2 regions of the Acidovorax sp. GW823-FHT02H02 genome follow, and region 1 is predicted to be linked to the other one. Evidence: predicted binding sites of a transcription regulator. Region 1 holds the regulator's gene; the other holds the start of a gene.
What was found. The regulator NrdR, encoded in region 1, represses ribonucleotide reductase genes. The targets are predictions, from matches to a motif close to CACNANATNTNGTG.
Positions count from the first base shown of each region.

Region 2: the regulator NrdR is predicted to act here: its motif matches at 2,756-2,769, upstream of AC1RDS_RS07535 (ribonucleoside triphosphate reductase).

Region 1 is NZ_JBXAJH010000021.1:7,143-11,558, reverse strand. Features, by position in the region: gene AC1RDS_RS18715 (CBS domain-containing protein) at 1-61, shown strand, start outside; gene aroC (chorismate synthase) at 188-1,285, shown strand; gene AC1RDS_RS18705 (5'-nucleotidase C-terminal domain-containing protein) at 1,309-1,644, shown strand; gene nrdR (transcriptional regulator NrdR) at 1,705-2,154, opposite strand; gene glyA (serine hydroxymethyltransferase) at 2,173-3,417, opposite strand; ZMP/ZTP riboswitch at 3,455-3,607, opposite strand; gene AC1RDS_RS18690 (lytic transglycosylase domain-containing protein) at 3,662-4,416, opposite strand, start outside.
Region 2 is NZ_JBXAJH010000005.1:133,529-137,944, forward strand. Features, by position in the region: gene AC1RDS_RS07525 (acyl-CoA dehydrogenase family protein) at 13-1,680, opposite strand; gene AC1RDS_RS07530 (glycine zipper family protein) at 1,814-2,548, opposite strand; gene AC1RDS_RS07535 (ribonucleoside triphosphate reductase) at 2,801-4,416, shown strand, end outside.

The DNA.
Region 1 (4,416 bases):
CAAGATGCTCAAGGCCTACATCCGCGACTGGCCGGACGAAGACACGCGTCCGGCGGCCTGAGTCATTTCTTTGGTCGAAAAGGGCTGCAGCGCTTGATGGTAAAGCGGTTGCAGCTTTTTTTTGGGATCGATGGTTTTGCCGCCTGCATTGCGGGGCAAGTGCCGGGCTCTGGGATAATCCAGCGCCATGAGCGGCAACACCTTCGGCACCCTATTCGCAGTCACCAATTTTGGTGAATCCCACGGCCCGGCCATTGGCTGCGTGATCGACGGCTGCCCGCCCGGCATGTCGCTCTCCGAAGCCGACATCCAGGCCGATCTGGACCGGCGCCGCCCCGGCACCAGCCGCCACGTCACGCAGCGCAACGAGCCCGATGCGGTCGAAATCCTCTCGGGCGTGTACGAGGGCAAGACCACCGGCACGCCCATTGCTCTGCTGATCCGCAACACCGACCAGCGCAGCAAGGACTACAGCAACATCGCCGAGAGCTTTCGCCCCGGCCATGCCGACTACACCTACTGGCACAAATACGGCATCCGTGATCCGCGTGGTGGTGGCCGCTCGTCAGCCCGCCTCACGGCGCCCACGGTGGCGGCCGGCGCGGTGGCCAAGAAGTGGCTGGCCCAGCAATATGGTGTGCAGTTTCGCGCCTGCATGACGCAGCTCGGTGAGCTGCCCATCCCGTTCGAAAGCTGGGACCATGTGCCTGGCAACCCCTTCTTTGCACCGGTGGCCGAGGTGGCGCAGCTGGAGGACTACATGGACGCCTTGCGCAAGGCGGGCGATTCCTGCGGTGCCCGCATCCGCGTGCAGGCCACGGGCGTGCCGGTGGGCCTGGGCGAGCCCCTGTTCGACAAGCTCGACGCTGACATCGCCTACGCCATGATGGGGCTCAACGCAGTCAAGGGCGTGGAGATCGGTGCCGGCTTTGCCAGCGTGGCCCAGCGCGGCACCACGCATGGCGATTCCATGAGTCCAGAGGGCTTTCGCAGCAACAACGCCGGCGGCGTGCTCGGGGGCATCAGCACCGGGCAGGACCTGGAAGTGAGCATCGCCATTAAGCCCACCAGCTCCATCATCAGCCCGCGTGAGTCGATCGACATCCACGGCCACAGCGCCGAAGTCATCACCAAGGGCCGCCACGACCCCTGCGTGGGCATCCGCGCCGCGCCCATTGCCGAGGCGCTGCTGGCCCTGGTGGTGATGGACCACGCCCTGCGCCATCGCGCCCAGTGCGCCGATGTGGTGGCCAGCGTGCCGCCCATCCGGGCGGCGTTGCTCTAAACCCGCATGCCCGCGATGCGGCGATGGCTACACCGCTTCCGCGCGGTGATGGCCATGGCGGCGGGCCTGCTGGCGGGCTGTGCCGCACTGGCGCCGGTTTTGCCTATACCTATGATCTCTCGCAGCCGGCCGGTGCGCGCATCAGCCGCATGTTGCTGCATGGCCAGCCCCTGGCCGATGCGGCCACCGTGCGCGTCGCCCTCAGCAACTATCTGGCCGGTGGCGGTGACAATTTCACGGTGTTCGCGCAGGCGCCAGCCCTGTGGAGTGGTGGCCAGGATCTGGGCGCGCTGGAGGCCTATTTTCGCACCCATGGCCCCGTGGTGGTGCCATCGATCCACGGCTTGCTATTTAAGTGATGGCTGGTGGCGCCTGGTACAGAAGCGCTTTGGGCCCAAACGCTCTCAATCTGGCGCAATTTACTTGCGCACCTCATCGACCATCGCGCGGAAGTCGTCGATGTCCTCGAAGCTGCGGTACACGCTGGCAAAACGGATGTAGGCCACCTTGTCGAGCTTCTTCAATTCGCGCATGACCAGTTCGCCGATGCGGCTGGAAAGCACTTCGCGCTGCCCCAGGTTGAGCAGCTTTTCCTCGATGCGCTCGATGGCGCTGTCGATCTGGGTGGTGCTCACGGGCCGCTTGCGCAGGGCCAGGTTGAACGAGGCGAGCAGCTTGCCGCGCTCGTACTCGATGCGGCGGCCATCCTTCTTGACGATGGCCGGGAAGTTCACTTCCGGCCGCTCGTAGGTGGTGAAGCGCTTGTCGCAGGCGCCGCACTGCCGCCTGCGGCGAATGAAGTCCCCGTCTTCCGACACCCGGGTCTCGACGACCTGGGTTTCCTGGTGGCTGCAGAAGGGGCACTTCATCGGAGCAGCGCGCCGGACTTAACCGTAGACCGGGAAGCGGGCCGTCAGCGCGTTGACCTTGGCGCGCACGGCGGCGATGTTGGCTTCGTCGCGCGGGTTGTCCAGCACGTCGGCAATCAGGTTGGCTGTGATGCGGGCTTCTTCTTCCTTGAAACCGCGCGTGGTCATGGCGGGGGTGCCAATGCGCACGCCGCTGGTCACCATCGGCTTTTCAGGGTCGTTGGGGATGGCGTTCTTGTTGATGGTCATGTGGGCGGCGCCCAGCACGGCCTCGGCTTCCTTGCCGGTGATGCCTTTGGCGCGCAGGTCCACCAGCATCACATGGCTCTGCGTGCCGCCGGAGACGATGCGCAGGCCGCGTGCGGTCAGCGTCTCGGCTACCACCTTGGCGTTCTTGGCGACCTGTTCCTGGTAGGCCTTGAATTCGGGCTGCAGTGCTTCCTTGAAAGCCACGGCCTTGGCCGCGATCACATGCATCAGCGGGCCGCCTTGCAGGCCAGGGAAGATGGCGCTGTTGATGGCCTTCTCGTGCTGGGCCTTCATCAGGATGATGCCGCCACGCGGGCCGCGCAGGCTCTTGTGCGTAGTGGAGGTGACCACGTCGGCGTGCGGCACGGGGTTGGGGTACACGCCGGCGGCGATCAGGCCGGCATAGTGGGCCATGTCCACCATGAAGATCGCGCCCACGTCCTTGGCCACCTTGGCAAAGCGCGCGAAGTCGATGTGCAGGCTGTAGGCCGAGGCACCGGCGATGATGAGCTTGGGCTTGGTTTCGTGGGCCTTCTTCTCCATCGCGTCGTAGTCGATGGCTTCGTTGGCATCCAGGCCGTAGGAGACCACGTTGAACCACTTGCCCGACATGTTCAGCGGCATGCCGTGCGTCAGGTGGCCGCCTTCGGCCAGGCTCATGCCCATGATGGTGTCGCCGGGCTTGAGGAAGGCCAGGAACACGGCTTCGTTGGCCGAGGCGCCGCAGTGCGGCTGCACGTTGGCGGCCTCGGCGCCGAAGATCTGCTTGACGCGGTCAATGGCCAATTGCTCGGCCACGTCCACATGCTCGCAGCCACCGTAGTAGCGCTTGCCGGGGTAGCCTTCGGCGTATTTATTGGTCAGCTGCGTGCCCTGTGCCCACATGACGGCGGGTGAGGCATAGTTTTCACTGGCGATCAGCTCGATGTGCTCTTCCTGGCGCTTGTTTTCGGCCTGGATGGCGGCAAAGAGTTCGGGATCGGTTTGCTCGACAAGAGTTTTGCGGTCGTACATGGTATTGGCAGTCCTATGAACTTGTGTCCCTTGAAACAGGGGCTGCCCAGGCGAACGGCGGAACGCAGAAGGTTCTGAGCCTTTGCGGCACGCTCCCTAGTGGTTCGCAAGGGGCATGTCCTTGCCGGTTTCCACGTCAGCGGCGGCCTCCTGTGGGAAGCCGCGCCTATCGCCAGTCGCGTACGTCGCTAGTGTAGCCGACCAGCACCTGGCGCCTGCTCTGGTCGCCCGGGGTTCCAGGGCCTTACAGCAGTGCGAGCTTGTCGCCGGCGGTTTCGGGCGCAGCGGCGGGCGCAGTGACGGGAACGGTACGGGTCGGGGCCTGGGTTGACAGGGTGGCGGGTGGATTCATGGGGGCAGAACGTCCACCAGCGACCTGGCGCAAGCGGAAATGCTCGGCCAGCACCTTGGCGGCGTAGCCACCGTCATCCGGCAGATTGGCCGCGCCCACGTAGTAGCGCAGTCCGCCTTCCACCGATCCGGCCCGCGCTATGCATTCCTGCAGCACCTTCACACCCACGCGCAGGTTGGTGACCGGATCGAACGCCGCGAAATGGCCACCGAAGTTCTCGTACTTGTCGGTGTGGACCCGCGTCATGACCTGCATCAGGCCCTGGGCGCCCACAGCGCTCTGGGCAAACGGGTTGAAGCTCGACTCGATGGCCATGATGGCCAGGATCAGGGTCGGATCGATCTTGGTGCGGGCGCCGGTTTCATAGGCTTCGGCCACCAGCGCGCTCAGGGGTTCTGGCGCGACGCGGTACTTCTTGCTCAGCCAGTAAGCCACCGCGGCCTGCTCTTTGGGCAGATCCTTGGGATTGGTGGCGGTGGCGCGCTCGCTGGCATCCAGCTCGACCGGCATGTCCAGCAGGGCCACCTGACGGGACTGCAGCCAGTCTCTCAGCTGCTCCTCGCCTGCCTGGCGCAAGTCCGGGCGGGCGGTAAGGGTAAGGACGACAAAGGCAACGGCCAGCCCGATGAGGGCAAAACTGTTGTGGG
Region 2 (4,416 bases), on a different contig from region 1:
GTGCATGGGGCATCAGGCCGGAAAAGCGCGCGCCAGTACCGCGGCCACGTCTACCGCCCGGGTGTCGATGGCCCCCACCACCCGGCCCGCGCCCGCGCTGCCCAGCCGTGTGGCCATGAAACCATCGGCCACCGCTGCCGGCGCATGGCGGCGCAGCAGGCAGGCCTGGGCCACCAGCACCAGGCGCTGCACCAGCACGCGGCCCAGGGCTTCGCGCTGTTCGGGCGGCGTGGCCAGCAGGCTGCGCAGCGCCTGCAGCTCGGCCTGCAAAAGCGGCTCGCCCGCAGCGGCTTCCGCCAGTTCGGCCAGCAAGGCCATGGCGGCATCGGGCGCGCGGCCGATGGCGCGCAGCACATCCAGGCACATCACGTTGCCCGAGCCCTCCCAGATGGAGTTGACCGGCGCCTCGCGGAACAGGCGGGCCATCACGCTGCTGTCCACATAGCCGTTGCCGCCAAACACTTCCATGGCCTCGCCGGTCAGCTCCACCGCGCGCTTGCAGACCCAGAACTTGGCGGCGGGCGTCATCACGCGCTTCCAGGCGCGCTGCACGGGGCTGTCGTCACGCTCGAAGGCCTCGGCCAGCCGCATGGCCAACACCAGCGCGGCCTCGCTTTCCAGCGCCAGGTCGACCAGCACCGCGCGCATCAGTGGCTGCTCGGCCAAGGGCCTGCCAAAGGCCTGGCGCTGGCGGGCATAGGCCAGCGCCTGCACGGTGGCCTGGCGCAGGATGGCGGCGCTGCCCAGCACGCAGTTCAGCCGGGTGGTGGTGGCCATCTCGATGATGGTGGGGATGCCGCGTCCTTCCTCGCCCATCAGGATGCCCCAGGCATCCTCGAACTCGACCTCGCTGCTCGCATTGCTGCGGTTGCCCACCTTGTCCTTGAGGCGCTGCACGATCACCGCGTTCTTGCTGCCGTCGGGCCGCCAGCGCGGCACGAAGAAGCAGGCGTGGCCGCCCTCGGCCGTGCGCGCCACCACCAGGTGCGCGTCGCACATGGGCGCCGAGAAAAACCATTTGTGGCCACGCAGCAGGTATTCGCCACCGCGCCCGCCTGCACCGGGACCCGAACGCAAGGGCGTGGCCAGCGTGGTGTTGGCGCGCACATCCGAGCCGCCCTGCCTTTCGGTCATGCCCATGCCCAGCCAGATCGCGTGTTTCTGCGCCAGCGGCACATCGCGCGCGTCGTAGTCGTTGCTGAACAGCGGGGCCTGCAGCTGCGCCCACAGCGCGGGCTCTTTCTGCAGCACCGGAATGCTCGCCGTGGTCATGGTGGCCGGGCACAGCGTGCCCTGCTCCACCTGGCCATGCAGATAAAAACCCGCCGCCCAGGCGGCCCAGCGGCCGGGCTGTGCGTCGCGAAACGGCTGTGCGACCAGGCCCTGCCCGCGGTACAAGGCCATGAGCGCGTGCCAGCTTGGGTGGAACTCCACGCTGTCGATGCGCCGCCCGCGTGGGTCAAAACCGTGCAGCGTGGGCGTGTGGCGGTTCGCCTCCTCGGCCAGGCGCCAAGTTTCCTGCGCGCCCAGCTGCTGGCCGTAGGCCGATAGCTGCGGCCGCGCCCAGAGCGCGCCCGCACGCTCCAGGGCTTCGCCCAGGGCGGCATCGGTGCCGAGCAGGTTGAAATCGGCCAGTTCGTCGAACTGATTGAAAACCTCGTGCGTGCGCCAGGCGGTCATGGTGTGGGCCTCTTTCGTCTACCTTCGGGCGGCCACCATGATGTCCGGGAAAAAATGGCCAGGCAAGGTGCACGGGGGTGTGCGGGGGGTGTGCGAAATATTGTGAGAACTCGTGGGCCGCGCACCACGCACTTCAGCGCAACACCCTGCAATTGCCGAACTCGCAGCGGATCGCCAGCGCATCGCCGTTGGTGCAGGCCACACTGTAGGTCTCGAACCCCGGGCCCTTGGCCGCCAGCGATGCCAGCGGCTGTTCGCTGCACGACTGGCTGCGCGCCAGGCGCTCGGCGCTGAAGGCGTCGGTGCCAATCTGGCGGGGCAGTGCAAGCGCGGGCGCGGGGCGCGGTGGCGCCGGTTGGGGCGCGGCCGCCACCGGGCCATGCCCCCGGGTCGCCATGCAGGCGGCCTCGGTTTGCCGGCGCCGCTCCAGCGCCTGCAGCCCCTGCGTTGCACCCAGCACGCCGCCCACGGCCGCCCAGTCGCGCACCGTGTCGTGCCCGTAGCCCAGGCCCCACACCAGCGCAGCCGTCACCAGCGCGCCCTGTACCAGGCCGTCCAGCGTTTCAGCCACTACGCCCACCTGGGCGGCGTGCTGCCTGCAATAGTCCAGGTCGGCGCCGTAGCGGGCGCTGGCACTGTCGTCGGGCGCCCGCTGCGCGGGCAGGTCGGGGCTGTGTGCGGCGCAACCTGCGAGCACCAGGGCCAACAGGCCAACGCACAGTCGTTGCGGCAGCGCTGGCAGGGCGCGCCTGCCTCCTTCCTGCCGTGGGCCACGGCCCATCACGGCGGCGATGGCGGCCGTGGTGCGGGGGCGGTGCATGGGGGTCATGTCGTAGGTGAAGGTCAGGGTGCGTGGAGGCGAGGGCATCCGCAGGGGGTGTCAAGGCGGCAGTATGTACCAGTGCCCGTGTCGGCGTCACTCCGCCATGCGCCCCTGGCCAAGCTTGCAGAAGGGGTTGTTCAAGGTGCATCACGCGAAGGCGCTGCAGCGGCAGAACGCGCATTCCAGCGATCTGGCCCTGTCCGCAGTTTGTGCTTTATCAAACTACAGGTAGTGTTTGATGGGTATCGTACACACCATAGGTAGTGTTTTAACCCCCTTGACGGATTGTGAGAACCCATGGCGTCCACCCTTGTCACCTTGCCCGGTGAAGTCGTTTTGCGCAGCGGGCAGCGCGTTCCTTTTGACGCCGAACGCATCCGTGCCGCACTCGCCAGCGCCGGGCAGGCTGCGGGCGAATATGGCGCCGAAGAGGCTGCACTGCTCACCGCACAGGTCACCAAGGTGCTGATCCACCGCTTCCATGGCGAAGCGCCCACGGTGGAGCAGATCCAGGACGTGGCCGAGCAGACGCTCATCGCCGCCAACCACCTGGCCACGGCGCGCGCCTACATCGTCTACCGCGAGCAGCACGCCACCTTGCGCGCCGACAGGCAGACGCTGGTGGATGTCGAAAGCTCCATCAACGAATACCTCACGCGGGCCGACTGGCGCGTGAACGCCAACGCCAACCAGGGCTATTCTCTGGGTGGCCTGATCCTCAACGTGGCGGGCAAGGTTACGGCCAACTACTGGCTCTCGCATGTCTACACGCCCGAGATCGGCGCGGCGCACCGCAACGGCGACATCCACATCCACGACCTCGACATGCTCAGCGGCTACTGCGCGGGCTGGTCGCTGCGCACGCTGCTCCATGAAGGGCTCAACGGCGTGCCGGGCAAGGTGGAGGCCGGGCCGCCCAGGCACATGTCGTCCGCCGTGGGGCAGATCGTCAACTTTCTGGGCACGCTGCAGAACGAATGGGCGGGTGCGCAGGCCTTCTCGTCGTTCGACACCTACATGGCGCCCTATGTGCGCGTCGATGCCATGGACTACGCCGCTGTGCGCCAGTGCATCCAGGAGCTGGTCTACAACCTCAACGTGCCATCGCGCTGGGGCACGCAGACGCCGTTCACCAACCTCACCTTCGACTGGATCTGCCCCGACGATCTGCGCGAGCAGGTGCCGGTGATTGCGGGCAAGGAGATGCCGTTCAGCTACGGCGAGCTGCAGGCCGAGATGGACCTCATCAACCGCGCCTACATCGACGTCATGACCACGGGCGATGCCAAGGGCCGCGTGTTCACCTTCCCCATCCCCACGTACAACATCACCAAGGACTTTCCGTGGGAGAGCGAGAACGCGCGGCTGCTGTTCGAGATGACGGCCAAGTACGGCCTGCCGTACTTCCAGAACTTCATCAATTCCGAGCTGGAACCGAACATGGTGCGCTCCATGTGCTGCCGCCTGCAGCTCGACCTGCGCGAATTGCTCAAGCGCGGCAACGGCCTGTTCGGCAGCGCCGAGCAGACGGGTAGCCTGGGCGTGGTCACCATCAACTGCGCGCGTCTCGGCTATCTGCACGCAGGCGATGAGACGGCATTGTTCACCGCGCTCGACCACCTCATGGAGCTGGGCAAGCAAAGCCTGGAGACCAAGCGCAAGCTCATCCAGCGCCTCATGGACCAGGGCCTGTTCCCCTACACCAAACGCTACCTGGGCACGCTGCGCAACCACTTCAGCACACTGGGCGTGAATGGCATCAACGAGATGGTGCGCAACTTCACGGGTGACGCGCACGACATCACCAGCGAGCGCGGCCACGCGCTGGCGGTGCGCCTGCTCGACCATGTGCGCGAGCGCATGACCGCCTTCCAGGAAGAAACCGGCCACCTCTACAACCTGGAGGCCACGCC